DNA from 4 places in the Geodermatophilus sp. URMC 63 genome. Region 3 is predicted to be linked to each of the others. Evidence: riboswitches for the same ligand, from Rfam matches in the RefSeq annotation. Region 3 holds a riboswitch; each other region holds the start of a gene.
What was found. Region 3 has a riboswitch for cyclic di-AMP ahead of ACWIZO_RS18950 (hypothetical protein). Riboswitches for the same ligand answer to the same signal wherever they lie in the genome.
Positions count from the first base shown of each region.

Region 1: another riboswitch for cyclic di-AMP. It lies ahead of ACWIZO_RS17195 (LysM peptidoglycan-binding domain-containing protein); the one in region 3 lies ahead of ACWIZO_RS18950 (hypothetical protein).
Region 2: another riboswitch for cyclic di-AMP. It lies ahead of ACWIZO_RS16230 (C40 family peptidase); the one in region 3 lies ahead of ACWIZO_RS18950 (hypothetical protein).
Region 4: another riboswitch for cyclic di-AMP. It lies ahead of ACWIZO_RS07490 (aggregation-promoting factor C-terminal-like domain-containing protein); the one in region 3 lies ahead of ACWIZO_RS18950 (hypothetical protein).

Region 1 covers NZ_CP199956.1:3,501,220-3,508,682, forward strand. The annotation lists gene treZ (malto-oligosyltrehalose trehalohydrolase) at 1-1,561, opposite strand, end outside; gene ACWIZO_RS17195 (LysM peptidoglycan-binding domain-containing protein) at 1,674-2,276, opposite strand; cyclic di-AMP (ydaO/yuaA leader) riboswitch at 2,282-2,447, opposite strand; gene treY (malto-oligosyltrehalose synthase) at 2,661-5,015, opposite strand; gene glgX (glycogen debranching protein GlgX) at 5,012-7,117, opposite strand.
Region 2 covers NZ_CP199956.1:3,306,790-3,314,252, reverse strand. The annotation lists gene ACWIZO_RS16260 (hypothetical protein) at 1-379, shown strand, start outside; gene ACWIZO_RS16255 (MBL fold metallo-hydrolase) at 439-1,368, shown strand; partial or broken gene ACWIZO_RS16250 (serine hydrolase domain-containing protein) at 1,409-2,059, opposite strand; gene ACWIZO_RS16245 (serine hydrolase domain-containing protein) at 2,178-2,600, opposite strand; gene ACWIZO_RS16240 (DUF4352 domain-containing protein) at 2,839-3,474, opposite strand; gene ACWIZO_RS16235 (hypothetical protein) at 3,728-3,883, opposite strand; cyclic di-AMP (ydaO/yuaA leader) riboswitch at 4,257-4,390, shown strand; gene ACWIZO_RS16230 (C40 family peptidase) at 4,403-4,915, shown strand; gene ACWIZO_RS16225 (DUF222 domain-containing protein) at 5,107-6,300, shown strand; gene ACWIZO_RS16220 (hypothetical protein) at 6,357-6,866, opposite strand; gene ACWIZO_RS16215 (carbohydrate kinase family protein) at 7,137-7,463, shown strand, end outside.
Region 3 covers NZ_CP199956.1:3,865,525-3,872,987, forward strand. The annotation lists gene ACWIZO_RS18940 (MFS transporter) at 1-1,284, opposite strand, end outside; gene ACWIZO_RS18945 (ArsC/Spx/MgsR family protein) at 1,342-1,851, opposite strand; cyclic di-AMP (ydaO/yuaA leader) riboswitch at 2,033-2,170, shown strand; gene ACWIZO_RS18950 (hypothetical protein) at 2,454-3,467, shown strand; gene ACWIZO_RS18955 (DUF993 family protein) at 3,538-5,577, opposite strand; gene ACWIZO_RS18960 (Gfo/Idh/MocA family protein) at 5,574-6,731, opposite strand; gene ACWIZO_RS18965 (LacI family DNA-binding transcriptional regulator) at 6,917-7,463, shown strand, end outside.
Region 4 covers NZ_CP199956.1:1,536,451-1,543,913, forward strand. The annotation lists gene ACWIZO_RS07480 (NAD-dependent epimerase/dehydratase family protein) at 1-327, opposite strand, end outside; gene ACWIZO_RS07485 (EAL domain-containing protein) at 421-1,659, opposite strand; gene ACWIZO_RS07490 (aggregation-promoting factor C-terminal-like domain-containing protein) at 1,847-2,455, opposite strand; cyclic di-AMP (ydaO/yuaA leader) riboswitch at 2,704-2,861, opposite strand; gene ACWIZO_RS07495 (VOC family protein) at 3,094-3,519, opposite strand; gene ACWIZO_RS07500 (TcmI family type II polyketide cyclase) at 3,551-4,381, opposite strand; gene ACWIZO_RS07505 (cytochrome P450 family protein) at 4,378-5,658, opposite strand; gene ACWIZO_RS07510 (FAD-dependent monooxygenase) at 5,700-7,463, opposite strand, start outside.

The DNA.
Region 1 (7,463 bases), 360 kb from region 3:
CCCAGCTGACCGCTACCGACGACAGGTCGGGGTCGACGAGGTCGGGGTGGGCACGCCGCAGGGCGATCAGCGCGCGGTGCACGCCGAGCAGGTGCGCGTGCGGCTCGCGCTGCACCTCCGACCAGTCCAGCTTCGAGCGCCGGAAGGTCTCGGGGTCCTGCGGGTCGGGCACCTCGTCGGCGTCCCACCCGTGCCCGGCGAACTCGCCCTTGCGCCCCTCGGCCGTCGCGCGGCCGATCTCCGGGTCGGTGTGGCTGGTGAAGAACTGCCACGGCGTCGAGGCGCCCCACTCCTCGCCCATGAACAGCATCGGGGTGAACGGGCTGGTCAGCACCAGCGTGGCGCCGACGGCGAGCAGGCCGGGGGAGAGGGACGCCGAGACGCGGTCGCCGATCGCGCGGTTGCCGATCTGGTCGTGGTCCTGCAGGTAGCCGAGGAACTTCCAGCCCGGCAGCGCCGCGGTGTCCACCGGGCGGCCGTGGTGCCGGCGGCGGAAGCTCGACCAGGCGCCGTCGTGGAAGAAGGCGCCGGTGAGCGTCTTGGCCAGCCCGGCCAGCCCGGCCGCGGCGAAGTCGCCGTAGTAGCCCTGCCCCTCGCCGGTCAGGGTCGAGTGCAGCGCGTGGTGGAAGTCGTCGCTCCACTGCGCGGAGATGCCGAGGCCGCCGGCGATGCGGGGCGTCACCGTCCGCGGGTCGTTGAGGTCGCTCTCGGCGATCAGCGTCAGCGGCCGGCCGACGGCGACCGACAGCCGGTCGACCTCCTGCGCCATCTCCTCGAGCACGTGGGTGGCGCGCTCGTCGACCAGCGCGTGGACGGCGTCCAGCCGCAGCCCGTCGACGTGCATGTCACGCAGCCACGTCAGCGCGTTGTCGAGGATGTAGCGCCGCACCTCGTCGGAGTCGGGGCCGGAGAGGTTGACCGAGCTGCCCCAGGTGTTCGCCCCGCCCTCGCTGAAGACCGGCATGAACAACGGCAGGTAGTTCCCGGACGGACCGAGGTGGTTGTAGACGACGTCCTGGACGACGCCGAGGCCGCGCTGGTGGCAGGCGTCGACGAAGCGCTGGTAGGCCGCCGGGCCGCCGTAGCTCTCCTGCACCGCGTACCAGAGGACGCCGTCGTAGCCCCAGTTGTGCGTGCCGTCGAAGCCGTTGACCGGCAGCAGCTCGACGAAGTCGACGCCGAGGTCGACGAGGTGGTCGAGCTTCCCGATCGCGGCGTCGAGGGTGCCCTCGGGCGTGAAGGTGCCGACGTGCAGCTCGTAGACGACCCCGCCGGCCAGCGGGCGGCCGGTCCAGGCGCGGTCACCCCACGTGTACGTGGCCGGGTCGTAGCGGCGGGACAGGCCGTGCACGCCCTCGGGCTGGCGGCGCGAGCGCGGGTCGGGACGGGGCGTGTCGTCGTCGCCGAGCAGGTAGCCGTAGTCGGCCTCGGGTGCGGCCTCGACCTCGGCGCGCCACCAGCCGGCGTCGTCCCGGCGCATCTCGTGCACCGTTCCGTCGACCTGCAGCCGGACCCGCTCGGGGACCGGCGCCCAGACGGCGAACTCGACGGGTGCGGACATGCGGGGGCCTCCAGGGGTCGTGCGGGGTGACCGGAGGTTCTTGCCCGCCCACCGGCGGGCCAACCGCTGCGGCGGCAGCCGGGGGAGCGCGTCCCCCGGCTGCCGCACGGCGTCACGGGAGCTGCAGCACCTGGCCGACGAAGATCTGGTCGGCGTCGCTGACCGTGCCCTGGTTCAGGTCGAACAGGGCCTCCCAGGTCGTGCCGTGGGCCGCGGCGATCGTCGACAGCGTGTCGCCGGCGGCGACCGTGTAGCTGCCACCCGCCGGCCGGTCGGCCCGCGACGCGGCCACGGGCTCCCGCTCCGCCGGAGCGGGAGCGGCGGCCGGCGCCGGGGCGGGCGCCGCGGCCGGAGCCGCACCGGCCTCGGGCGCGGACGGGTTCAGGGCCTTGCCGCAGGTCGGCCAGGCGCCCGGGCCCTGGGCGTCGAGGGTCTTCTCACCGACGGCGATCTGCTGGGCCTTGGTCGCCAGGTCGGCGCGCGCGGCGTAGGCGGTGCCGCCGAAGGCGGCCCAGGTGCTCTGGCTGAACTGCAGGCCGCCGTAGTAGCCGTTGCCGGTGTTGATGCTCCAGTTGCCGCTGGACTCGCACTGGGCGACGGCGTCCCAGTCGTTGGGGGCGGCGGCCGAGGCGGGACCGGCGGCCACGCCGAGCGCGGCAGCGGCCACGCCGGTCGTGAGGACGGCACGGCGGAGCAGGGAGGTGGACGTGCGCATGGGGGGACTCCGATCCGCCGCCTGCGAGGTGAGCTGTCGGGTTCGGAGCGATCGGTGCCCCGGCCACACGTCGTGCGGCCTCACCCCAAGGCGCTGCCCGGTCCCCGTGACCGTGGTGGCAGGCGCCGGAATGGGTCCCCCACCCCCGTCCTGGATGTGCAGTGGAACGGAGGCCGGCGGACGGGGTTCGGCGGACCGGCTCCGGCACGCGGCTCTCTGTCGGCCGGGTGCGCGGTCGAACGTAACGACTGGGTCACGGGACGGCACGTCCGTCCCACCGGTCCCGGGCGTGTCGGCCGTCCTCCCGGGGCGCGGCCGGTTCCGAGACCTGCTGGTCACACCGCTGCAAGTGGCCGTTGCCCCTGCGGCGGTGTGAACCCGCTCTCAGTCGCGGACCAGCAGGGCCACCGGCAGCCGGGCGAGCAGCTCGCCGACCGGGACGCCGTCGGCGTCGGAGACCACCCGCGTGCCGGTGAGGACGTCGCGCCAGGCGCCGGTCGGGAGGGCCAGCGCCGTGTCGCCCCAGCCGGTGGCCGCCAGCCCCACGGGCAGCCGGGTCGCCACGGTCACCGCGCCGTCGCCCCCGTCGGCGCCCCGGTCGAAGGCGACGACGTGACCGGCGGCCGACCCGGTGACCTCCACCGGGCGGTAGCCGGTGAACAGCTCCGGGGAGTCCCGGCGCAGCCGCAGCACCCGGGAGACGACGAGCAGCTTGGCCGCGCCGGTGTCGTCCACCTCGGGGACCCAGCCCTCGCCGAGCCGGGCCAGCAGCTGCCGGCGCAGGTCGTAGTCGACCGGACGGCGGTTGTCCGGGTCGACCAGCGAGCGGTCCTCGAGCTCGGTGCCCTGGTAGACGTCGGGGACGCCGGGCATCGTCAGCTGCAGCAGCTTCTGCGCCAGCGCGTTGGACCGCCCGGCCGCGCCGACGCGGTCGACGAACGCCTCGATCTCGCCGGTGGTCGCCGGGTCGTCGTAGGCGGCGTCCACCAGGGCGTGCAGCTGCGCCTCGAAGGCCTCGTCGACGTCGGTCCACGTCGTCGACAGGCCCGCCTCACGGGCGGCCTTCTCGGCGTAGCCGTGCGCCCGCTCGCGCGACAGCGGCCAGGCGCCCACCAGGTTCTGCCACACCAGGTGCGCCAGCGGCCGGTCGGGCAGCAGGTGCCGGGACAGCCACCCGCGCACGAGGTCGGCCCACTCGGTCGGCACCTCGGCGAGGACGGCGAGCCGGGCCCGGGTGTCCTCGCTGCGCTTGGTGTCGTGGGTGGTCAGCGTGGTCATCGACTCCGGCCGGCGCTCGGCCCGCCGCCCCTGCGCCGCGTGGAACTCCTCGACCGTGGAGCCGAACCGCGCCGGGTCCCCGCCGACCTCGTTGAGCACCACGAACCGCGCCCAGCGGTAGTAGGCACTGTCCTCGACGCCCTTGGCCATCACCGGGCCGCTGGTCTGCTCGAAGCGGGTGGCCGCCTCGGTGCCGGCCTGGGATAGCACCGGGTAGAGGGCGTCCACGGCGGCGACCAGGTCGGGCCGGCGGTCGCGGACGGCGGCCACCGCCGCGTCGAGGTGCTCGCGGCCGTCGGGCAGGTAGGAGCGGTAGACGCCGAAGGTGGCCAGCAGCTCGGCCAGCGCCTCGGTCTGCCGCTCCCGGTCCACGCCGGGCAGCGCGCCGATCACCCGCACCAGCCGGGCGACCTCCGACCCGAGGATCCCGTCGGTCACCTCGCGCTTGCAGTCGTGCACCAGCCGCGCGTAGTCGACCTCGCGGCTCGACAGCTCGGTGTCCAGCGCGGTCAGCGCCGCCTCGCCGGCCGGGTCGACCAGCACGTCGTCGACCTCGGCGAGCGCGTCGTAGCCGGTGGTGCCCGCCGTCGCCCAGCTCTCCGGCAGGTCCTCATCGGGCTCGAGGATCTTCTCCACCACGGTCCACCGGCCGCCGGAGGCCTCGGCCAGCCGGTCCAGGTAGCCCTTGGGGTCGGCGAGGCCGTCGGGGTGGTCGATCCGCAGCCCGTCGACGGCGCCGCCGGCCACCATCCGCAGCACCGTCGCGTGGGTGGCGTCGAAGACCTCGGGGTCCTCCACCCGCAGCCCGGCGAGGGTGTTGATGGCGAAGAACCGGCGGTAGTTGAGGTCGGAGTCCGCGCGCCGCCAGTCGACCAGCTCGTAGTGCTGCCGGTCGTGCACCGCCTGCGGCGTCCCCTCGCCCGTGCCGGGGGCGATCGGGAAGCGGTTGTCGTAGTACCGCAGCTCCCCGTCCACCACCTCCAGCTTCTCCACGTCGTCGGCCGAGCCCAGGACCGGGATGCGGACCCGGCCGTTCCCGGAGTCCCAGTCGACGTCGAACGCCGAGGCGTGGGGGCTGTCGCGCCCGTGCTGCAGCACGTCCCACCACCACGGCGCCTCGGCCGGGTCGGCCACGCCCATGTGGTTGGGGACCAGGTCGAGCACCAGGCCCAGCCCGTGCTCGTGCAGCGCGGCGACGAGCCGGTCGAAGCCCGCCTGCCCGCCGCGCGACTCGTCGACGTGCGCGTGGTCGACGGTGTCGTAGCCGTGCGTGCTGCCCGCCGCCGACCGCAGCAACGGCGAGGAGTACGCGTGGCTGACACCGAGGTCGGCGAGGTAGCCGGCCACGGCCGCCGCGTCGTCCAGGGTGAAGTCGGCGGTCACCTGCAGCCGGTAGGTCGCCGTCGGGACGGCCCGCCGGCGCTCGAGGGCGGCGTCCGTCCCCTGCGGAGCCTCGCTCACGGCGCCGCCATCAGCACGACGGTGGCGCGGGCCCCGACGGTCACGGTGTCCCCGGCCTTGACCTGCACCGCCTCCACCTCGCCGAACTCGGCGGTGTCGACCACGACGGTCCAGCCCTCGGCGTACTCGCCGGGGGGCAGCGTGTAGTCGATCGGCTCGTGGGAGGCGTTGAAGGCCAGGTAGAAGCAGTCGTCGAGGACGTCCTCGCCGCGCTCGTCGGTCTCCCGGATGCCGTGCCCGTTGAGGTACATGGCCAGCGACTTGGCGAAGCCGGCGTCCCAGTCCTCGTCGCTCATCAGCTCGCCGCCAGGGGTGAACCAGGCGACGTCCTGCACCGGGTCGCCCTCCTCGCGGCGCACCGGCCGGCCGTGGAAGAATCGGCGGCGGCGGAACGTCGGGTGCTCGGTGCGCAGCCGGGTCACCAGCTTGGTGAACTCCAGCAGCCCCTCGTCGACGTCGCTCCAGTCGATCCAGGTGAGCTCGGAGTCCTGGCAGTAGCCGTTGTTGTTGCCGTTCTGCGTGCGGCCCAGCTCGTCGCCGTGCAGCAGCATCGGCACGCCCTGCGAGAGCATCAGCGAGGCGATGAAGTTGCGCCGCTGCTGCGCCCGCAGCGCGAGCACCTCGGGGTCGTCGGTCGGGCCCTCGACGCCGCAGTTCCAGCTGCGGTTGTGGCTCTCGCCGTCGTTGTTGCCCTCGCCGTTGGCCTCGTTGTGCTTCTCGTTGTAGGAGACGAGGTCGTTGAGGGTGAACCCGTCGTGGGCGGTGACGAAGTTGATGCTCGCCACCGGCCGGCGCCCGGAGTGCTTGTAGAGGTCGGCCGAGCCGGAGATCCGGCTGGCGAACTCGCCGATGGTCGCGTCCTCGCCGCGCCAGAAGTCGCGGACGGTGTCGCGGTACTTGCCGTTCCACTCGGTCCACAGGGCCGGGAAGTTGCCCACCTGGTAGCCGCCGTCGCCGACGTCCCACGGCTCGGCGATGAGCTTCACCTGGCTGACGATCGGGTCCTGGTGCACGAGGTCGAAGAACGCCGAGAGCCGGTCGACCTCGTGGAACTGGCGGGCCAGGGTGGAGGCCAGGTCGAAGCGGAAGCCGTCGACGTGCATCTCGGTGACCCAGTAGCGCAGCGAGTCCATGATCAGCTGCAGCGACTGCGGGTTGCGGACGTTGAGCGAGTTCCCGGTGCCCGTGGTGTCCATGTAGTACTGCTCGTCGCCCTCGACGAGCCGGTAGTAGGCCCGGTTGTCGATGCCCTTGAGCGACAGCGTCGGGCCCATGTGGTTGCCCTCGGCGGTGTGGTTGTAGACGACGTCGAGGATCACCTCGATGCCCGCCTCGTGCAGGGTCCGGACCATGCCCTTGAACTCCTGCACCTGCTGCCCGTCGGTCTGCTGGGCGTACTCGTTGTGCGGGGCGAAGAAGCCGATCGTGTTGTAGCCCCAGTAGTTGCGCAGGCCCTTCTGCAGCAGGGTGTCGTCCTGCACGAACTGGTGCACCGGCATGAGCTCGATCGCGGTGATGCCGAGCGACTGCAGGTGCTCGACGACCGCGGGGTGCGCGATGCCGGCGTAGGTGCCGCGCAGCTCCTCGGGGATGCGCGGGTGGGTCATCGTGAGGCCCTTGACGTGGGCCTCGTAGATGACCGTCTTGTTGTACGGCGTCCTCGGCGGGCGGTCGACGCCCCAGTCGAAGTACGGGTTGACGACGACGGACCTCGGCATGTGCGGCGCCGAGTCGTCGTCGTTGCGCTCGTCGCTGCCGAACCGGTAGCCGAAGCAGGCCTCGTCCCAGTCGATCGCGCCGTCGATCGCCTTGGCGTAGGGGTCGAGCAGCAGCTTGTTCGGGTTGCAGCGGTGCCCCTGCCCGGGGTCGTTCGGGCCGTGCACGCGGTATCCGTAGCGCTGGCCGGGCTGGATGCCGGGCAGGAACGCGTGCCAGACGTAGCCGTCCATCTCGGGCAGCCGGACGCGCTCCTCGTTGCCCTGCTCGTCGAACAGGCAGAGCTCGACCTTCTCGGCGACCTCGCTGAAGAGGGCGAAGTTCGTCCCGGTGCCGTCGTACGTGGCTCCGAGGGGATAAGCGGCTCCGGGCCACACCTGCGTCATCGAGTGTTTCCTCCTGCACGGGCGCCCCCGACGTCGGGGCGCGTTGGCCCCCTGCCGCGGCCGTCGTCAGGGGGTCGGGGCATGACTGCCCGCGGTCCCAGTGCCCCATCCGGCCCGGCCCACACCTGACGCGGCGGAGGTCACGCCGGCCCGGCGCGAGCGGCGGCGCCGGCTGCGCCGGAGACGACGACGCCCCCCACGGCAGGGCCGCGGGGGGCGTCGTGCGCAGGTCCGGCGGAGGCCGGGGAGCGCGGGCGGCGGGGTCCGACCTCGCCCGGGGATGTCCCGGGTGGCACTGGTCCCCGCCGGGGCGCTCCTGCGGGAGTGCACGCTAGCGGGCGGCCCA
Region 2 (7,463 bases), 560 kb from region 3:
ACGCCGCCAGGCCCGATGGGGCGGCTCGCTGACGGTCATGAACAGGCGCTACGCCAACCAGGCCTGGAACTGGCAGGCGAGCGCTTCCAGCGGCATCCGGGTGCTCCAGGGCATCCGACCTTGGCTGTACATCAAGGCTGCAGAAGCGGACATCGCCTTGACGTACTGGCAGGAGCGGTCCGTCGTCAGACGTGGCATGGACGGACGCTGGCTGGCGTTCGATGCAGCCGACCGTCTTCTGGCTGAACGCGCCGAGATGGCTCTCAAAGCAGCCACACGCACGTCGCTCAGAACGAGCGAAGCACCCGCCACCTTCCTGTGTGTCGACGGACAGTCGTCCGCCGAGGGTGATGCATCCTCGGGCGTCGCCGTGTCCTGAGCGATGACGGGGATGCCGGCTCGCTTCCGGTCGGGGCCGCGGTGCAGGACAGTGGCCCGGTGACGACGTCGATCGAGGCAGCGGCGCTCCAGCAGGTGGCACCGGGCGTCTTCGCCTACGTGCAGCCCGACGGCAGCTGGATGATCAACAACACCGGTGTCGTCGTCGGCGACGACGGCGCGGGCCTCATGGTCGACACCACCTCGACCGAGGCCCGCAACCGGGCGCTGTTCGCGGCGGTGGGCGGGGTCGCGCCGGGCCGGCTGCGCGCGCTGGTGAACACCCACCACCACGGCGACCACACCTTCGGCAACTGGCTGGCGCCGGCCGACACCCCGGTCGTCGGGCACGCGCTCGCGCGGGAGGACCAGCTCGCCGCCGGGTTGATCGCCGCTCAGGTGCTCACCGGTCCCGACTACGGGCACCTGGAGGTGCGGCCGCCCGACGTCACCTTCACCGGCGCGATGACGCTGCACCTGGGCGAGCGCGCGGTCGGGCTGCACGCCGTCGGGCCGGCACACACGCGCGGCGACGTCGTCGTCCGGCTGCCGGCCGAGGGGGTCGTGTTCGCCGGCGACATCGCCTTCGCCGGCGGTCAGCCGTTCCTGGCCGAGGGCAGCGTCGCCGGGTACCCGCGGGCGCTGGCCGCGCTGCGGGCGCTGGAGCCGGAGGTGCTGGTGCCCGGCCACGGCCCGGTGTGCCGCGGCGCGGAGGTGACCCGGCTGCTCGACGACCTCGCGGGCTACGCGGCCTTCGTCGACGCGGCGGCGCGGGAGGGGCACGCCGCCGGGTGGTCGCCGCTGGAGACCGCGCGCCGGCACGCGGACAACCCCTACGCGGCCTGGCAGGAGTCCGAGCGGCTGGTGGGCAACCTGCACCGGGCGTACGCCGAGCTCGACGGCCGGCCGCTGGGCGAGCGGCTGCCGCTGACGGCCATCTGGCCGGACATGGTCGCGTTCCACGGCGGCCCCATCGGCTGCCGGGCCTGAGCCGAGGCGCGGGGGACGGCGCGCCGTCCCCCGCGCGTGCTCAGAGCGCGGCGTAGAGGGCCTCCTCGAACTCGCCGTAGACCCGCCAGGCGCCGTCCTGCTCGATGAAGGGCAGGGAGTTGGTGTAGATCGAGGCGCAGACGCCGGTGGTGCGGTCGATGAAGAAGTGGGTGTTGAACAGGCCCGCCCATGCGCCGGTGCCGGCCCGGCGGCGGCCCGGCTGGTCCTCGGTGTTGAGCAGCAGCCCGTGGCCCCACGTCCAGCCCGGCCCGACCCGCAGGCCGTCGGTGATCGGCGGGTCGACGGTGGGGATCTCGGCGGGGAACCCCAGGTCGCCGATCTGGTTGGTGAAGGCCCGGTCGACCGTCTCCTCGGACAGGATGCGCTCGCCGTCGAGCTCGCCGCCGCGCAGCAGCGCCCGCGCGAAGCGGGTGTAGTCGCGCGGCGTCGAGTACAGGCCGTGTCCGCCGGCCCACCAGTCGGGTTCCTGGTTGAGGATCTCGGGGACGGCGGTTCAACGGCCGTCCTCGCCGCGGGTCTGGATGGCGACGCAGTCGGCCTTCCGGCTCTCGTCGGGCCGGAACATCGTGTCGGCCATCCCGAGCGGCTCGGTGATCCCCGTCCGCACGACCTCGTCGAGCGTGGTGCCGGCGACGGCCTCGACGACCCTGCCGAGCCAGTCGGTGTTGATGCCGTGGACGAACCGGGTGCCCGGGGTGGGCCACCATCGGCGCCTTGAACGCCTCGGCCGAGCCCGGGACGACGTTGGGGACGCCGGTCACCGTCTCGTACCGGAGCAGGTCGGCGCTCTAGAACCAGTAGCCCAGGCCGGTGGTGTGGGTGACCAGCTGGTGGACGGTCGCCCGGCTGACCGGCGGGACCAGCCGCGGGGTGTCGCCGTCCCAGCCCTCGAGCACCTGGACGGCGGCGAACTCGGGGCGGTACTCCTCGACCGGCGCGGCGAGGTCGAGGTCGCCGCGCTCGACCAGCTGTAGGGCGGCGGTGGTGGTGGCCATCTTCGTCATGGACATGATCCGGAACTGGGTGCCGGTGCCCACGGGGTCGTCGGACTCCCCGGCGACCCGCACCCCCGCGCCGCCCTCGTAGAGGACGCCGTCCCGGTCGGCGGCGATCGCGGCGACGTGCGGCACCGCTCCGCTCTGCACCGCGTCGGCGAGCACCGCGTCGGCGAGCACCGCGTCGATCCGGCTGCCGTCGATGTCCCTGCTCATGCCCCCTCCTCGGCTGGTCCGCCGCGACTCTGCGGTGGCCCCGGCGTCAGGCTGGCGCGTGACCAGGGGTGGCGCAACGGCGCCGTGTCCGGACGCCGGCGGGACCGGGTGTTCGGATGGGACGGATCCCTCTCAGCGCCCGAGGTCGATTGCAGCCTGCGCTCCTGACGCCGGCGGCCACCATGAGACGAGACAGGGGGCCTCGCCGACGTGGCGAGACCCCCTGCGGTCAATCGGGTTACTGCAGGGCGACGGTGACACCGCCGGACAGCATCGAGTCGTGCAGCTCGATGGAGCTGGGGACCATGCCGGCCGGGACGTCGAAGACGACCTTGGTGTTGAGGGTGTTACCGGGATTGATGTCCTCGTACAGCGAGTCGGCGTTCTCGAGGTAGATCGCGGCCTCGGTGTCGGCGCTGAACTCCTGCCCCTGGGCGTTGAACAGGGTCGCGTTGTCGCCGAGGAAGCTCTGCGACTCACTGCCGATGTTGGTGATCGTCAGGTCGACGAGGCAGAACTGGCCCTGCGCGGTCGTGTTGAAGTACTGGTCGCCGATCTGGGTCTGGCTGCAGTCGACGCCGTTGACGACGTACTGGAAGTCCCCATCGGCGGCCGGCTGACCGATACCGACGGTCGCCGAGTCGGTCGACTCCTGCTCCACCGCGTCGGTCGGCCCTTGGGCCGCCGACTCACCGGCAGCCGAGTCACCCGATGCCGCATCACTGGTGCTGGCGCCGCCCTTCTGTGATGCGAAGGCCGCGATGACGACGATCGCGGCGAGGACGAGGAACCATGCCTTCTTGTAGAAGGGCTTCTTCGCGGGCTCGGGCGCCGGAGCGGCGGGCGGCGGCGGGCTGTAGGTCGGCTGGGTCATGGCATTCCCTGGTGTGAGGCCCAGACGGCGGAGGTGGCCGTGCGCTGTGTGACGGCGCCGCGTCGGGAGCGAACGCAGGAACCGTGACACGCCTGTGTCTCTGATCCCGGATGTACCGAGACCGAGTCGTCCCCAACTCGCACTGGCGACACACCAGTCACCGTCGACACGGCCGCCTCGCCCGTTGAACATGGCGCGACCCCCGTCCCGGGTACCGGGGACGGGGGTCGCGAGGGGTGCTGCAGGGTGGGCGTCAGTAGCGACCGGCTGCGCCGCCTCCACCCCTCTTGTTCTTGGCTTGGTAGTCGCGGATGAACTGCTTGATCTTGGCCTGGTTCTGCGGCTTCTGGAGCTCCTGCACCACCTTGGCGGCGACGCCCGAAGCCACGAGCTTCCTCAACATCCCCACGGGGTCCTCCTCCTGTCGACTGCTGTCCCGATGCCCGGTGAACGGGCACGGCAACCGTGCGGATCCCGGCGTCCTGATCACTGTCCTCGTGGCGAACCGCTGACTCAGCGTTCGGACGCACCGTTATGTCCTTTTTACCGCCGACCTGCGTGTCAGCCCGCACGAGGGGCCCGTGAGAGGGCGACAGGTCGATACATATCCGCAGTTCAGCACGGCGTTTCGGATTTCCGGTACTTGTCAAGTCCAGCAAGGTGGTCCGGGCGTGGCGATCCCCCGGGCCGGTTGAGGGCTCCACATCCCCTACCTACCGTCGTCGCGGTTCGGCCAGGGCCCTTCGTCACCTCCCGCGTGACACCCGCCGGACACGCCGAACCGGATGCCGGCACCCAGCCGGTACCCGGACCGGGGACCCACCTGAGCACTGGGGTGAAGCGCGACTCGTCGCGCCGGGCGACTCCCCCGTCCGAACCCGTCAGCTAACCCGGCAGGCGATCGTGGAGAACAGGAGAACCGTCGTCGATGACGACTGCACGCACGTCCATCGCTCGTCGCTCGTTCCGCGGCATCGCCGTCGCGGCCATCGCCGGAGCCGGCATCGCCCTCTCCCCCCTGCCGGCCTCGGCTGCTGCGGGTGACAGCGCTGGCACGGCCGTGGCCGCCGCGCCGGCCGCGGCGTCCTCCAGCGCGGCCCAGGTCGCCGTCGACACCGCGCTGGCCCAGGTCGGGGACCCGTACGTGTACGGCGCGACCGGCCCGAACTCCTTCGACTGCTCGGGGCTGACCAGCTTCTCCTACAAGGCGGCCGGGATCTCGATCCCGCGCACCTCGAAGGCCCAGTCGACGTTCGGCACGCCGGTGGCCAAGGCCGACCTGCAGCCCGGTGACCTGGTGTTCTTCTACAGCCCGGTCTCGCACGTCGGCATGTACATCGGCAACGGTCAGATGGTCCACGCCTCGACCGCCGGCAAGCCGGTGGCGGTGGTGAACCTCGACTCCATGCCGAGCTACGTGGGCGCCCGCCGGGTCGCCTGACGGACAGCCCTGACGGTGCCCCGGCCGGACTCCCCGGCCGGGGCACCGTCACGTCCGGACGCAGCCGTCACCAGTCGCTTGCATTCGCAGCGGCGTCCGAACGGACCCAGTCACCCGGCAACGACCGCAAATCGGGCTCTGAGCTGGGCTTTCAGGTTGATCCGCCCACCTCTGTGGACTAGACTCCGTACATGTGTTCGATTGACGCGGTCGGTGACACCACCGCGCTGACGGACGCGGAGGTCCTGGACGAGATCGCGGCTGCGGTCGCCGAGCGGAACCGGATCGACGCCCGGCTGACCCGGCTGGCGCGGGTGGCGGAGAACCGGCAGGCACCCGAGCGCGACGGGCTGAGGTCGATGCGGTCCTGGTTGCGTGGCCACTGCCGGCTCTCGGCCGCCGCGGCCGCCCGGCTGGTGGGCAACGGGCGGGTGCTCGGGCACCTGCCGGCGCTGGCCGAGGCGCACGACGCCGGGCTGGTGTCGGCCGAGCAGGTGGGCGTGGCCGCGGTGGTGCTCACGCCCGAGCGGCTGGCCGCGGCCGCCGAGCGTGGTGTGGACCTGGTGGAGATCGACGCGGTGCTCACCGGGCTGGCCGTCGAGCACCCCCATGCGGACTTCGTGAGCGCGGTGCGGCACTACCTGACGCGGCTCGATCCCGACGGGCCCGAGCCGGACCCGACCGAGGGGCGGCGGCTGACGCTGTCGAAGCACGCCGACGGGTCGCTGTCGATCCGCGGGGAGCTCGACGCCGTGGGTGGGGAGAGGTTGCAGGCGGCGGTCGAGTCGTTCGCGCAGGCCGACCGGCCCGCCGGCGACGAGCGCACCCGCGCCCAGCGGCTCGGCGACGCCCTGGTGCAGCTGGCCGACAACGCCCTGGCCGCCGGCGGCCTGCCGACCCTGCGCACGGTCAAGCCGCACGTGGCGGTCGTGATCGACCTCGACGACCTGGCCGACCCCGCCACCGGGCACGGTGCCGGGCGGATGAGGTTCGGCGCGGTGATCTCCGCGGCGCGGGCCCGCTGGTTGGCCTGTGACGGCGCCGTCTCCCGGGTCGTGTTCGGCCCGGACGGCGCTCCGATCGACCTCGGCCGCGAACGACGCCTCGCCGACCGCCACCTGCGCCGCGCGGTCGAGCTGCGCGACCAGGCCTGCGTGTTCGCCGGCTGCCGAGCCCCGACGTGGTGGTGCGACGTTCACCACCTCGTTCACTGGATCGACGGCGGCGAGACCAACCTGGAGAACTCGGCGCTGTTGTGCGAGCGGCACCACACGAAGGTCCACCACGGCTTCCGCGTCGAACGACGACCGGACGGCCGATGGCGCACCTGGCGGCCCGACGGCACCGAGATCACCACCCTGGCACCGCTGCTGCGCGCCGCCTGACGGCCCGCCGCCGGCGGCCTGTCCGGCACACCCGCCGGCGGGCCGGGCAGGTGGTGTCAGACGGGGCAGACCGACTCGGCGACCATGGCCACGAAGTCGTGGGCCTGCTCGTCCTCCACGGAGGGGAAGAGCCGCTCGACGCCCTCGGACATCCTGAACTGGTCGTACTCCGGCTGCCCCAGCCGGACGCAGATCCCCTGCGCGACGACCCAGCCGGTGTGGGCGTCGAGCGGGATCCCCATCTGCTGCAGGGCCGCGGCGAACTCCTCGGGGACGTCTGGCGTGCTCGCCGTCTCCTCGGCGCTCAGAGCCGGTGCTGTGGGGGGCGGGCTGCTCTCGCTGCTCGCCACGGGGGTCGTGCTCGCCGCCGGGCTCGCAACGGCCCGATCGGCGGCGTCCGCCTCGTCGGTCCCGTCCCCCGAGGCGAGGACCAGCGCGGCCGCGATGGCGGCCACCAGGACGGCGATGCCGGCGATCAGGAGCGCAGACCGGCGGCGTCTCGGCACCGGCCGGTGCGCGTGCCGGTGGCGGTCGGAGGGAGGGGGGATGGTGCGGCTGTCGGCCATGTGGGGTTTCTTCCGGACGACTCGGCAGTGACCACGGGCGGCTCCGGTGACGTCCGGGCCGCCCGTATGAAGCGGGGAGCTTACGGGCCGGAGGGCGCCCGTGGGGCGTCGATCGCCGGGTCCCTGACCTCCGCCTGCACCCACCGCACCGGCGTGCCCGCCTCTCCGTGGTCGCACGGCGACGCGGAGGTGGCGTCCGGCGCCGCGGCTCCCCGGGCCGGTGGCGTCGTCCACGTGCTGACGGTGTCGGCCCCACGGCACGCTGACCCCGTGGACGGTCCGGGGTGGCCGCGCCCCGCAGGCCGGGGCCCGGTGGTGGCGGTGGGCAAGCTGGTGGCCGACCAACTGCTCGAGCTGTCGGCGCCCCTGGTGGTCGGCGGGCAGCAGCGGGTGGTGCGGACGACGGCGGCCGGCGGGGCACCGGCCAACGTGACGGCCGGCGTCGTCCGCCTCGGCGCGCCGGCCCGGCTGGCGGGCTGGGCCGGTGCGGACCCGCTCGCCGACGGGCTGCTGGCCGGGCTGGCCGCGCGCGGGGTCGAGGTGGCGGTGGCGCGCCGCGGCCGGGCGCCGCTGTCGACGGTCCTGGTGCACCCCGGA
Region 3 (7,463 bases):
CGCCGGGGCCGCCGCGCCGGCCGGGGTGGCCGAGGCGAGCACGGTCGCGGTGAGCGCGCTGCCGACGGCGAAGCCCACGTACCGCAGCACCTGGTTGAGGCTCATCGCACTGCCGGTCTCCGCCGGCGGGACGGCCGCCACCACCAGCGCCGGGAACGCCGCGAACGCCGCCCCGACGCCCAGCCCGGCCACCGCCATGACGGCGAACAGCTGCCACAGGTCGGTGCGCAGGAACGCGAACAGGACGAAGGCCACGCCCTGCACGAGCGCCGCGACCGGCAGCACCCGGGCGTGCCCGGCACGGTCGGCGAGCAGCCGCGCGAGCCGGCCGCCCACCATGCTGGCCGCCGAGAACGGCAGGAGCACCAGCCCGGCGACGACGATCGAGGTGCCGAAGCCCGCGCCGTCGGCCGGCGGGGCCTGGGCCAGCACCGGCACCGCCGCCAGCAGCAGGTAGTTCGACAGCCCGACGAGCAGCGCCGCCGAGTGCGCGGTCAGGGCCACCCGGCCGCGGGCCAGCCGCAGGTCGACCAGCGGCTGCGGCGTCCGCGACTCCCACCAGACCCACAGCGCGAGCGCCACCACCGAGGCGGCGGCCAGCCCCCACAGCAGCGGCGACGTCACGCCCCAGGTCTCCGCCTCGCCCAGCGCCAGCAGCAGCCCGCCCACGCCGGCGCCGAGCAGCAACGCGCCGACCACGTCGAGCCGCCGCCGCGGCGCCGCGGCCGGCGGGGGCAGGACGACGGCGGCGGCGGCCAGCGCGGCGGCGCTCACCGCAGCCCCCGCCCAGAACGCGGCGTGCACCCCGCCGAGCTCGGCCACCAGGCCGGCCAGCGGGTAGCCCAGGCCCACGCCGGTGACGACGGTGACCGACAGCGCGGCGATGGTCGAGCGGGAGGTGTCGCCGGTCAGGGCCTCGCGGGCGGTGGCGATGGCCAGCGGGGTGAGCCCCAGGCCGAAGCCCTGCAGCGCGCGGCCGGCGACCAGCCACCCCAGGCCCAGGGGGAGGGCGGCCAGGACCCCGCCGAGGGTCACCACGCCCAGCACGGCGACTATCACCCGGCGGCGGTGCGGGCCGTCGCCGAGCCGCCCGACCACCGGGGTGGCCACCGCGCCGACCAGCAGCGTGACCGTCAGCGACCACTGCGCGTCCGGCAGCGACGCCCCGGTCGACGACGCGATCGCCGGGACCAGCGGCGCGCCGAGGCTGGAGATGACGGCGACGACCGTCCCGACGAAGACGAGCGCGGCGACGAGCGCGCGGGGTGACCGGGAGACCGCCATGCTCCCGAGCTTCCCAGGACGTTGCACAGCGCAACCGCCCGGCGGGTCAGCTCTGCGTCACAGCAGCCGGTCGAGGTCGTCGGGGCCCGGGCCGGTGCCGCCGGAGTCGCGCAGCGGTGAGTCCTCGGGCCGGTCGTCGTCCGGCGGCTCGGCGGCCACCGGCCCCTCGGCGTAGAGGGTGTCCGGGTCGCGGGGGTCCATCTCACGGGGACCGCGGGCGGCGGCGACCACCTCGGACAGCGTGCCGCCGTCCCGGGCCACCCACGCCCGGCCGTCGTCGCCGAGGACGATCGGCCGCTGGATCAGCCGCGGGTGCTCCACGAGCACGCGCACCCACGCGTCGGCGTCGCGCGGGGCGTCGGGCAGCCCGAGCTCCGCGGCCAGCGGGTCGCCGAGGCGCGTGACGTCCCACGGCTGCAGCCGGAGGGCGGCCAGCGCGGCGCGCAGCTCGGCCTCGGTCGGCGGGTCGTCGAGGTAGCGGCGCAGGGAGTACTCGACACCGGCCCGGTCGAGCTCGTCGCGGGCGGCGCGGCACGTCGAGCACGAGGGGTTGAACCAGACCTCCACGCCCCGACCCTAGGGCCCCCTACTCCGGGGCCCCTACACCACCGGGCTGCCGATCGGCGCGGACGCAACCACCATCACCCGACGAAACGCCTGTCGACTTGTTGTCACGATGTGCAATCCGCCGGTAGCGTCGCGTCGTCCGTCCGGTCGTCGTCCCCCGTCGGGGGAGGCCGGGGGACGCCGCCGAGTCGCCCGCTGGGGCGAGCCGGGGACCCACCGCAGTACTGGGGTGAATCCCCTCCTGGCCGCGTGCCGGGAGAGGTAGGGCCGCTTCCCGCCCGAACCCGTCAGCTCACCCGGTAGGCGGCTCACGGGAGAACGGAGAGCCGCCGGATGGCGCGCGCCTGCACTGCTGCCCGCACCGCTGCACCACCCCGTCCGATCCGGCTCCGCCCCGTCCCGGCGCGCCCGCGCACCTGACCGTCCGCGGCCGTCCGCCCCGGACGCCGTCCGCGCGCACACCAGCCCGGGCACCCTCCGCCCGACCGGCCCCGCGCCGCGCTGCCCCGGTGTGCCCGCGCCGGCCCGGCGCGCCCACCGGCCGTGCCGCCCGCCCAAGCCGCAGCCCGCTGCGCCCCGCACCCGCCTGGAGCACCCGCACCATGGACCCCCGCACGACCACGTCCGGCCGGTCCGCCGAGCGCCGCGGCCGCGCCACCGGCCGCCGCCGTCCGGCCGCCGCCCGCCGTCCCGGCCTGCTCCTCGGCGTGGCCGCCGCCGGCGCCCTGCTGGTCAACGTCGTCGTCGGCGGGGACCCCGCCGCCTCGGCCGGCGCCGGAGACCCGGGGTCGGCCGCCGTCGCCCAGGAGCTGGGCCTGACCGCCGAGGCCGGGACGCTCGCCGCGGGGGCGGACGCGCAGCCGGCCGAGGACCTCCAGCCGCTGGAGGACCTGGCCGCCAGCCGCAGCAGCCGCGCGGCCGAGGAGGCCACCGCGCAGCAGGCGCAGGCCGCCGCCGACCAGGCCGCGCTCGAGCAGCAGCGCGCCGACGAGGCCGCGGCAGCCGAGGCCGCCGCGCTCGAGCAGCAGCGCGCCGAGGAGGCCGCGGCAGCCGAGGCCGCCGCTGCGGAGGCCGCCGCGGACCGGGCCGCCGCCGAGGAGGCCGCCGCTGCCGAGGCCGCCGCGGCGCAGCGGGAGCCGGAGGCGGCTCCGACCTCCTCGGCCGCCGCCGCGTCGGCCGCCGCCGCGTCGGCCACTGCCGCGTCGGCCACTGCCGCGTCGTCCACCGCGGGCTCGGGGACCGCCGCCACGGCGACCGCGCGCATCACCAACACCGCCGGGCCGGTGCAGGCCGTCGTCCAGGCGGCCGCGAACGCCGTCGTCAGCAACGTGGCCGGCGCGGGCTCGATCACCCTCGGCGGCACCCGGGCCAGCGCCACCGACCCGGGCGGCCACCCGTCGGGCCTGGCCCTGGACTACATGGTCCTGTCGAACACCGCCCTCGGGAACGCGATCGTCCAGTACCACGTCGCGCACTGGGACGAGCTCGGCGTCGACTACCTCATCTACCAGCAGCGGATGCTCAGCTCGCCGGGCGGCAGCTGGTCGGCCATGGAGGACCGCGGCAGCGCCACGGCCAACCACATGGACCACGTGCACGTGAACTACACGGGCTGACGCGACCCCTGACGCGGCCCCCCGCGCCGGGCCCGGCCGGCCCTCCCCCTGGCCGGCCGGACCCGGCTGCTCATCCCCGGACGCCCGCGGCGGCGGCGAACGCGGCCGCGGTCCGGGCGGCGACGACCGCCGGGTCGGCGTCCCACAGCTCCTGGGAGAACACCTCGACCTCGACGTCGCCGCGGTACCCGGCCGCCTCGACCAGGGCGCTGGTCCCCGCCAGGTCGACGTGCCCGTCGCCGGGCAGGCCGCGCGACACCAGCACGTCGGGCCCGAGCGGGGTGACCCAGTCGGCCACCTGGTAGGACGCGATCCGGCCGCCGCGGCCGGCCCGCGCCACCTGCGCGGGCAGCTCCGGGTCCCACCACACGTGGTAGGTGTCGACGACGACGCCGACCGCCCCGGCGGGGAACTGCTCGGCGACGTCGAGCGCCTGCCCGAGCGTGGAGACCACGCCGCGGTCGGCGGCGAACACCGGGTGCATCGGCTCGACCGCCAGCACCACGCCGGCCGCGGTCGCGTCGTCGACCAGCGCGCCGATCGCGTCGCGGGCCCGCTCCCGGGCGCCGGGCAGGTCGCGGTCGCCGTCGGGGAGGCCGCCGGCGACGAGCACGAGGACCGGCGCGGAGCCGGGCGCACCGGCCGCGGCCAGCGCCGCGGTCTCCTCGATGGCGCGGCGGTTCTCGTCGAGCGCCGCGGTGCGGGCGGGGCCCGGGGGAGCGGTGAAGAAGCCGCCCCGGCACAGGCTCGACACCCGCAGCCCGGAGTCGGCCACCAGCGCGCACGCCTTCTCCAGGCCCACCTCGGCCACCGGCTCGCGCCACAGCCCGATCGCGCCGATGCCGGCCTCGCGGGTGACGGCGAGGGCGTCGACCAGCGACGCGTACTTGACCGTCGCCTGGTTCAGCGACAGCCGCGGGTGCGCGCTCACGAGACCGGCTCCAGCACCGGGACGTCGACGCCGGCCAGCGCCAGCAGGCCGTTCCACCGGCGCGCGGCGAGCTTCCGGGTCCTCCAGGGCACCGGCCGCGTCGGCCAGCCGGACCACCTCCGACAGGTGCGGCAGGCTGCGGGCGCTGTGCAGCCCGCCGACCATGCTGAACGCCGGCTGGTGGCCGTTCAGCCACGACAGGAAGGCGATGCCGGTCTTGTAGTACGCCGTGGGCGCGGCGAACACCTGCCGCGACAGCGCCTCGGTCGGCCCGAGCAGTCGCCGGTAGCCGGCCGGATCGCCGGCGTCGAGCGCGGCGATGGCGGCGCCGGCCACCGGCGCGATCGCGGCGAACGCGCCGAGCAGCGCGTGCGACGAGTGCTCGCCGTCGCCGGCGATCAGGTCGACGTAGTGGAAGTCGTCGCCGGTGAACAGGTCCACGCCGGCCGGCAGCCGCCGCCGCAGCGCGACCTCGGCGTCGGCGTCCAGCAGGCTGGTCTTGATCCCGCGCACCCGGCCGGCGTCGCGCTCCATGATGCGGACGACGACGTCGGCGGCCGCCCCGGTGTCGGGAGAGCCGAAGTAGCCGCGCAGCTGCGGGTCGAACGCCTCGCCGAGCCAGTGCAGCAGCACCGGCCGCCCGGCCCGTGCCAGCACCTCGGCGTAGACCCGCTCGTAGTCGGCGGGGCCCTCCGCGGCCCGGGCGAGGTGCCGGCTGGCCATGAGCACCACCCCGGCGCCGCAGTCCTCTGCGTGGTGCAGCTGCTCGACGTAGGCGTCGACCACCCGCGCCAGCGGGACGACGTCGTCGGTGAGGTGGTCGGTGGTGACGCCGACCACCAGGGCGCCGCCCACCGACCGCGCCTCGGCCGCGCTGCGCCGGACCAGCTCGCGGGTGGCCGCGGTGTCCAGGCCCATGTTGCGCTGCGCGGTGTCCATCGCGTCGGCGACACCCAGGCCCCACGACCACAGGTGGTGGCGGAAGGCGAGGGTGGTGTCCCAGTCGACGTCGGCCGGGGCGCCGGGGACGTTCTCCCCGGTGACCCGCGGGACGACGTGGGCGGCGGCGTAGGCGGTGCGCGACCGCAGCGGCGCGGACGGGCGGCGGACCGCGGCCGGCTCGCCGAGCGGCAGGAGCCGGGTGCGCCCGTCGGCGTCGAGCAGGACGGCGGTGCTCATCGGGCCGGCACCCCGCTCCCGATCGTCACGCGGCGGCCGGTCGCCGAGCTCTCCAGCCCGGCCTCGGCCAGCCGCACACCGCGGGCGCCGGAGGCGAAGTCGTAGGGGTGGGGGCCGTCCTCGACCACGTGCCGGACGAACTGCTCCCACTGCACCTTGAACCCGTTCTCGACGGGGTCGTTGTCGGGGACCTCCAGCCAGCCGGCCCGGTAGTCGCGGCTGTCGGGCACGTCGGGGTTCCACACCGGCTTGGGCGTGGCGTTGCGGGGCTGGATCCGGCAGCCGAACAGCCCGGCGACGGCGCTGCCGTGCGTGCCGTCGACCTGGAACTCGACCAGCTCGTCGCGGTCGACCCGCACCGCCCAGCTGGAGTTGATCTGCGCGACCACACCGCCCTCGAGCTCGAAGATCCCGTAGGCGGCGTCGTCGGCGGTGGCGGCGTAGGGCTCGCCGCGCTCGTCGACCCGGCTGGTGATGTGCGTGGTGGCCTTGGCGTACACCGACTCGACCCGGCCGAAGAGGTCCTCAAGCACGTAGTTCCAGTGCGGGAACATGTCGACGACGATGCCGCCGCCGTCCTCGGCCCGGTAGTTCCAGCTGGGGCGCTGGGCCGGCTGCCAGCCGCCCTCGAACACCCAGTAGCCGAACTCGCCGCGCACCGAGAGCACCTGGCCGAAGAAGCCGGAGTCGAGCAGCCGCTTGAGCTTGAGCAGCCCGGGCAGGAACAGCTTGTCGTGGACGACGCCGTTCCTCACCCCGGCGGAGGCGGCCAGCTCGGCGAGCTCGACGGCCTCGGCGTGGGTCTCGGCGGTGGGCTTCTCGGTGTAGACGTCCTTGCCCGCGGCGATGGCCCGCCGGATCGCCGCCACCCGCGCCGAGGTGACCTGGAAGTCGGCGTAGACGCGCCACCGGTCGTCGGCGAGGGCGGCGTCGAGGTCGGTGGTCCAGTCGGCGATGTCGTGCCGCTCGGCGATCTCCTGCAGCGCGGCGGCCCGGCGGCCCACCAGCAGCGGCTGCACCTGCACCCGCGCGCCGGTGGACAGCAGGACCCCGCCCTGCTCGCGGATGGCCAGGATCGACCGCAGCAGGTGCTGGCGGTAGCCCATGCGGCCGGTGACGCCGTTCATGATGATGCCGAGCGGTGGGGTGCCCATGGTGGTCGCTCCTCGCGAGTGGTGGCGGTGGCCCGTGGCGGTAGGCCGCAGCGGCTTGGAAAGCGCTTACCAAACGGTAGCCCGGCCGGTGGGACGCGGGCAACCCCCTGGCTGCGGTTCGTCGTCGGCGGCGTCCCCTCGCGCGGGGGAGGTCGGAAGCCGGCGGGCACGGCTAGACTGCGTCCGTGCAGTCCGGCGCCGATCCGCGGGCCCGGCGGGGTCCGGGCGGGATCACCCTGCGCGACGTGGCCGAGCGGGCCGGCGTCTCGCTGGCAACCGCTTCCCGGGTGCTCAACGGCAGTACCCGCGTCGTCAGCCCCGACCTCGCCGCCCGGGTGGGTCGCGCCGCGGCCGAGCTGCGGTACGCCGCCAACGGCCCGGCGCAGGCGCTGGCCCGCGCCACCACCAACGTCGCCGGCCTGGTCGTGCACGAGGTCGACGACCCCTACTTCGCCTCGATCGCCGCGGGCGCCATGCGCGTGGCCACCGGGCACGGCCTGCTCACGATGATGGCCGGCACGTCGCGCGACGCCGGGCGGGAGGTCGAGTACGTCGCCCGCTTCCAGGCGCAGCGGGTGCGGGCGGTGCTGCTCGCCGGCAGCGGCCGCCTCGACGACGGCCCGGAGCTCGGGCAGGCCCTCGCCGACTTCGCCGAGGCCGGGGGGCGCGTCGCGCTGGTGAGCGAGCACGACCTGCCCTTCGACACCGTCCTGCCGGCCAACCGGCGCGGCG
Region 4 (7,463 bases), 2.3 Mb from region 3:
CCCGGCCGCCCGCACCGCCGCGGCGACGGCGGCCGAGCCCTCGCGGCGCACCCGCTCGTTGGCCGCCCAGGCCGACGGTCGGAGGAACGTCGACGGCGTCGGGATCGCGGTGGCGAGGTTGGCGACCGCGTCGTGGCCGGCGAACGCGTCGCTCAGCGCCGGACGGTCGAACAGCGACACCCCGCTCGGGACGGCGCCCAGCGCGGCCAGGCCCGCCGCCTTGGCCGGTGTCCGCGCCAGCGCGGTGACCTCGTGCCCGGCGGTGAGCAGGGCCGGGACGACGTGCCCCCCGATGGCCCCGGTGGCACCCGTGACGTACACCCGCACGTCGGCTCCTCTCCCCGGTGGCGACCGCGACCCACCCTGCCCGAGGACGCGCGCGCCCGGGAGGGCCGGCGGCGCGGGGCGGACGGGTGCCGCTCAGGCGGGGAGGAGTCCGGGGTGCGCGAGGCCGGCCGGCCGGGGCCCGGGGACGGCGGGCTCCGGGCCGGCGGGGGCGAGGGCCTCCGGTGGCCCGGGGCGGCCGAAGTGCCAGCCCTGCCCGAGGTCGACGCCGAGCCCGAGCAGTGCCGCGGCCTCCTCGGCGGTCTCGATGCCCTCGGCGACCACGGTGACGCCGCAGCCGTGGCCGAAGGTGACCAGCGACTCCACCAGCTTGGTCAGCACGGGGTCGGTGGTCAGGCCGCTGACGATGCTGCGGTCCATCTTGATGACGTCGGGGGCGGTGACCACGATGTGCCGCAGCGAGGAGAAGCCGGCGCCGACGTCGTCGATGGCCAGCCGCATGCCCCCGGCGCGGAAGGGCAGCAGCGCGCTGCCGAGGGCGTCGTAGTCCGCGACCGGGTCGTGCTCGGAGAGCTCGAGCAGGACCCGGTGCAGCGGCAGCGTGTGCAGCAGCGCGGAGAACTCCGGCGTCAGCAGGGTCTGCGGCGAGACGTTCATCGCCACGTAGCCGTCGACGCGGTCGAGGTGCTCGGCGGCGCGCCGCAGGGCCAGCAGCTCGACCTCGTGGCCGCGGCCGATGCTGTGCGCCTCCTCGAAGACGACGTCGGGGCCCTTGCCCCAGTCGGCGGGGAAGCGGCTGAGCGCCTCGGCGCCCACGCGGTCCCCGGTGGCCAGGTCGACGATCGGCTGCAGGACGACGGTCGGCCCACCGGAGGTGATCAGCGGGTCGAGCCGGCCGTCGATGTCGTCGCGGCGCTGCTGCGCGCGGAGCTCGGGCTCGATGATCACCGAGGCGGCCGACGCGAGGACCTCCATGAGGGCCTCGTCGCGCCGGGTGAGCTCCTTGTCGGAGGTGAAGCCGAAGGCGCAGAAGGTGCCGTAGAGGCTGCCGTCGGACAGCCGGACCGGCGTCGAGACGTAGCTGCGGATCCGCGGGATGCGCGCCGAGGGCAGCGACATCGCCAGCGGGTACCGCTTCACGTCGTCGATGACGGGGGGCAGGTCCCCGTCGAGGATCTTCTGGCAGAACGACGTCTCCTGGACGACCTTCGCGCCCTCCTGGACGAGGACCGGCACGCGGGCGTCGACCACCTCCAGGTGCTGGGTGGTCCCGTCCATGCGCGTCAGGAACGCCACGGGCATGTGCAGCGACGTCCTCGCCGTGCGCAGCAGGTCGGCGATCTGCTGCTCGGCGTCAGTGCGCTTCCTGGCCATCGTGTGCTCCCGTCCGGAGGGTCCTCCTCTGCATCGACGCAGGGGGCGGACACCTGGAACGGCCGGGAGCCGATCTCACCCGGACCGGTGAGACGGTCCGGCAGGCGCCTCCCGGGAGGGACCGCGGGGACGCCTGCGCCGGGGGCCCGCTCCCGCTGCTGAGAGGGGGCCCGCGGCGGTCAGGGGATCAGTACCAGTTGTTCGCCTGGTGGAAGTCCCAGGCGGCGCAGGAGCTGCCGTACCGGTTCTCGATGTAGATCAGGCCGGCGTCGATCTGCCGGTAGGGGTCCGACGTCTTGGCGATGCCGGTGCTGGCCCACGTGGAGTCCAGGAACTGCGCGATGCCGTAGGCGGTGCTGGTGGGGTTCTGCGCGTTGGGGTTCCACCCGCTCTCGGCCTCCCAGAGCGCGTCGAGGCAGCCGAACTGGGTGCTGTTCCCGACCTGGCCGGCGGCGTAGTCCTTGTACGCCTGCTCGCCGGTGGCGGCCGGTGCCGGCGCGGGGGCCGGGGCGGGAGCGGGCGCGGGGGCGGGAGCGGGCGCGGGGGCCGGTGCCGGCGCGGGGGCCGGCGCGGGAACGGCCGCGGGCGCGCCGTCCCGGTTGCCGCCCCACTGCCCCGTGGAGCCGCGGTCGCCGGGGTTCCACTCGTCGGCCTGCGCGACCGCCTGGCCGCCGAAGGCAAGGCCGAGGGTCATGACCCCCGTGGCGGTCAGCAGGAGCAGGGCGCGGCGGCGCGGCGGCGCGGCGGCGGGGGCGTTCTGGGCACAGGTGTGCTCGACAGCGGTGCGTGCGTGCATGGAGACGTCCTCCTGGAGACGCGGTCACCGTCGATCGGCGCCGCGGCGGTCGGGATGGGCTGCGGGCACCACGCCGTGCGCGCGGTGCCCGGGCGGGCAGGGCTCGACAGCCGGGCGTGCGGCAGCGGCCGGACACGGGGCCCGGCGGACGGCGCCGTACGACGGCTGGTGCGTGTACGTGGGCAGGCGGGAGCGCGACGGTCCCGGACCTGGACGCGCGGGGGCGGTGCCCCAGGCGCGAGTGATCTCCGTTCTCCCCGGGCCGCCTACCAGGTGAGCTGACGGGTTCGGGCTGGGAGTGCCCTACCCGCTCCCGGCGACGGCCGGGAGCGGGACTCACCCCGGTGGTACTGGTGGGTCCCCGGCTCGCGCCCACGGTGTGGACGCGACTCGGCGGCATCCGGCAGGGAGCCCCCGGGACGGAGGCGAGACGCCCGGCCGGACGCGGAAACGCTAAGGACGGGACCGGTCCGTGACAATCTCGTGACCTGAAACGGGTCGACCCGCGGTGCGACAGGCCGACGCCACGCCCCGGATCGCACTCGGGACGTCACGCCCCGCGACCACCGGGGCCCGGACGCACCGCAACCGCCGGGACCCAGCGGTCCCGGCGGTCGCGGTGCCGGCAGCGTGCGGTGTCAGGCGTTCCAGGGCGGCGCCCCACGCCGGAAGTCGGCGGCGGGGTGCTGGTCGGAGACGAGGCCGACCACGTTGCCGAAGGGGTCGACGACGGCCGCACTGACCACCGGCCCGTGCGGCGTGAGGGGGATGTACTCCTTGGCGCCCATCGAGGCGAGTCGCTCGAGGACGGCGTCGAGGTCGTCCACCCACCAGTTCCCGATCACGCCGCCCGGCTCGAACGCCGCGCTGAACGGGGCGGCGGTACGGGCGGCGATCGCCAGGCGGGTCCTCTCGTCGAGGTCGAACGCGGCATAGCTCAGCCGCCCGTCGGGTCCGGGCCGGGTGAAGGTGGGCCCCGAGCCCAGGACCTCCGTGTACCAGGCCGTGGCCGCGGCCACGTCGTCGGCCCAGTAGGTGAGCGACGCGATCCCGCGCAAGCTCATGGTGAGACCTCTTCTCGGTCGGTCGGCATCGTCAGTCCCCGGGTGTCCAGTCCGGGGCCGTCCAGCGGTGGAACACCCGGGCAACCGAGTCGCGTGGGGTCTGCCACGTCTCCGGGTTGTACGGGCTGACGTAGGGGGCGAGGTCGGCCATCACCTTGGCGAAGGCCGGTCGCATCGACTCGTGGTTCTCCCGCACGGCCGCGGCCTTGACGCGGTCCTGCTCCAGGAGGTGCACGAAGACGTCCTCCATCGAGTACAGCCAGCGGCCGGTGACGCCGGTCTCCGTCGGCAGCCCGCCGGCGTCGGACTCGGCGAACACCCGAGCGATGTCCTCCTCGGTGCCCGGCTTCATCCGCTGCACGATGACGGTCATCTCCCGGTCGGGGGAGACCTCACCCTCGGGCACCCACGAGTAGAACTGCTTGGCCACGGAGTGCGACGGGTTCTGCCAGTAGCTCGGGTAGGGCGTCACGTAGGGGGCGATGGCCTCGGCGATCGCCTGGAACGCCGGCAGGCCGCGGCGCTGCCCGGAGACCTCCGGGTCCTCCTTGCGCTCGATGACGTGCAGGTACAGGCCCTCGTAGGAGAGCAGGACGCGCCCGACGACGCCCATGTCCTGCGGCCGGGTCGTCCGGTCGTAGTAGGCGAACACCGGCCCCACCTTGTCCTCGGTGCCGGGGACCATCCGGCAGACGATGACGTTGCGGAACGGCCGCCACGAGGCCGAGGACCAGCTGGCGGGCGCCGTGGACGTGTTCGTGAACTCGACCGTGTCGTTCGCCCAGGGCGGTTCCGTGGGCGTCGTCGAGGCGTCGGCCGCCGGGTCGGCCGACGTGCTGGTCGACGGGGTCGTCTGGGTCATCGCGTGCCTCCAGGGACGGGAGTGGGGGTGAATCGGAGGGGGAGCTCCAGCAACCCGCGGAAGGCCGAGGCCGCGGGGAGCCACTGCAGGTCCTCGACGGGGACGTCGAGGCGCAGGTCGGGCAGGCGGACGAGGATCCGCCGCAGTGCGGTCGTCGCCTCCAGCCGGGCCAGGGCGGTGCCCAGGCAGTAGTGGATGCCGTGGCCGAAGGCCAGGTGCGAGGTGGGGCCCCGGCTCAGGTCGAGCTCGTCCGGGTCGGGGACCAGCGCGGGGTCGTGGTTGGCCGCACTGAGCACGATGGTGACAATCGAGCCCGCCGGGACGGCGGCCCCGCCGATCTCGAGGTCCTCGGTGGCGAAGCGGAAGCTCGACACCGGCACCGACCCGTCGAAGCGCAGCAGCTCCTCCACGGCGTCCGGGATCCGGGAGGGGTCCTGCAGCAGCTCGGCCAGCTCCTCGGGGTGGGTCAGCAGCGCGACGACGGCGTTGCCGAGGAAGTCCGACGTCGTCTGGTAGCCGGCGAACAGCAGCAGGAAGGCGCTGGAGACCAGCTCGGCCTCCGAGAGCCGGCCGTCCCCGTCGCGGGCGGCGATCAGGGCGCTGACCAGGTCCTCGCCGGGCTGCTCGCGCTTGGCGGCGACCAGGCCGGTGAAGTACGCGTGCAGCCGCGACTGCGCCTGACCGATGGCGGCCCGGTCCTCCTGGGGGCTGCGCCCGCCGGTGCCGACGGTCCGGATGACCTGGGTGCCGGCCAGGATCTCCTCGTGGTCGGACTCGGGGATCCCGAGCAGGTCGCCGATGACCGCCAGCGGCAGCCGGAGGGCGAAGTCGTCGACGAAGTCGGTGGCGCCGCGCGGTGCGATCCGGTCCAGCAGGCCCTCGACGATCTCCTCCACGCGGGGCCGCATCGCCTCGATGCGCCGCGGTGTGAACGCCTGGGTCACCAGGCGGCGCAGCCGGCTGTGCTCCGGTTCGTCGGAGTTGAGCATGTTGGTGTTGATCTGCCGCGCCTTCTCGCCGAACACCGCCAGGTAGGTGTCCCCGGCGCGGTACAGGTCCTTGGACAGCCGCGGGTCCGACAGCGCCTGCTTGGCGTCGTCGTAGCGGGTGACGAGGAAGGAGTCGAAGCGCGGCGTCCGCACCTTCACGACCGGGCGCTCGGCGCGCAGCCGGGCGTAGACCGGGTAGGGGTCGGCGCGGAACTCGGGCGTGTAGATCTCCGCGCCGGGGACGACGTCGTCCGCCGTGCTCGGTGCGGGGTCAGCGGTCTGCGTCATGGGTCTCCCTCGGGTGGGGGTGGGCGTGGGGTGCGGTCGGGTCACTGCGCGAAGACCCCCGCCAGGTGGTCGCGCAGGGCGTCCTCGTCCAGCGGGCGGCTGCGGAAGCCGACGTGGCCGTCGGGGCGGACCAGGTAGGCCGCCGTCCCCGCGCCCGCGGTGCCGTAGGCGGCGGCGAAGGCCCCTCCGGCGTCGCGGACGACGGGCAGGTCGACCAGGGAGGGCACCCGGGCGTCGGGGGCCGCGAGGAGGTAGGCCGTCACCTCGCCGCGGGTCTGCTGCCGCACACCGACGGCGAGCTTCTCCAGAGCGAGCACCTGCTCCTCCGGGGCACCCGCGTCGGCGTGCAGCAGCAGCGTCGAGCGGGTGCCGCGGGTCAGGTCGAACAGCCGCAGCGGGTGGGCCACGCCGAAGCGCCGCAGGCCCTGCACGTCCGGCGCGCGGTGCCCGGGCTCCGGCCCGGCGGGGAAGCCGCCGGGGGCCATCTCGCCGACCAGCGGGCTGCCGGCGTAGTTCATGGTCATCTGCATCTCGAGCAGGAACTGGGCCTTCTCGTCGGCCATGTCCATCTCGTCGGTGAACGCGATGGCCACGGCCCGGTCCACGATCATCTTCCCGGCGGGACGGCGCTCGGCCTCGTAGCTGTCCAGGAGCGCGGGCGCGGCCTCCCCCCGGACGGCGAGGGCGAGCTTCCAGCCCAGGTTCCAGGCGTCCTGGATGCCGGTGTTCATCCCCTGTCCGCCGGCCGGCGGGTGCAGGTGCGCGGCGTCGCCGGCGACGAACACCCGCCCCTCGCGGTAGCGGTCGACGATGCCGTGCTTGATCCGGAAGATCGACGACCAGCGCAGGTTGCTCGCCGTCGTCCCGGGCGGGCCCAGGTCGTCGATCGCGGCCTGCATGTCGGCCAGCGTCGGCGGCTCGTACTCCTGCCAGAACCCGGGCGGGACGACGCCGGAGCCGACCGCCTCCTGCCACCGCTCGGGCGCCAGGGTCGCGATCCGGTAGCGGTTGCGGCCCTTGAGCGGGACGCAGACGAGCATCCCGGTGAAGTCGTCCTCGTTCTCGATCCGCACGAAGCGCACCAGGTGCCCGGCCGGCAGGTCCCAGTCGACGTCGACGTCGCCGAGCATGAACAGCTGCGGGAACATCGACAGGCCGCCCTCGAAGGAGAGCCCCAGCCCCGACCGGACGGCGCTGTGCGCCCCGTCGCAGCCGACCAGGTACTGCGCCCGGGTGGTCTCCTCCCCGCCGTCGGCGTGCCGCAGCCGCGCGGTGACGCCCTCGTCGTCCTGGGCGAAGGCGACCAGCTCCACCCCGCGCTCGACGACCACGCCGAGGGAGGCCAGCCGGGCGCCGAGGATGCGCTCGGTGTCGTACTGCGGCAGCCCGAGGTGGGCGTAGGGCAGCTCGTCGAGGCCGGCCCAGTCGACCTGGTGGGTCTGCACGCCGTTGACGAACACCGTCTGGCCGTACAGCCAGATCCCGGCGTCCATCGCCTCGGTGACGATGCCCTGGTCCTCCCAGATCTCCATCGTCCGGCAGTGGATGCCGATCGCCTTGTCCGCCTGGGTGGAGGCCTCGGGCCGCTTGTCGACGACCCGGACGGCGACGCCGCGGCGGGCCAGCTCGATCGCGTGGGTCAGGCCGGCCGGCCCGGCGCCGACGACGAGCACCTCGACCGCGCGCCCGGCCGTGCGCGCGACGTCCCCGAGCTCGGCCGCGGCCGGCAGCGGCGCCGCCGCGACGTGCCCGTCGTCCGGCTTCTCCACGAACTCCTGGACGCTGGCGCTGGGCACCGTGCTCAC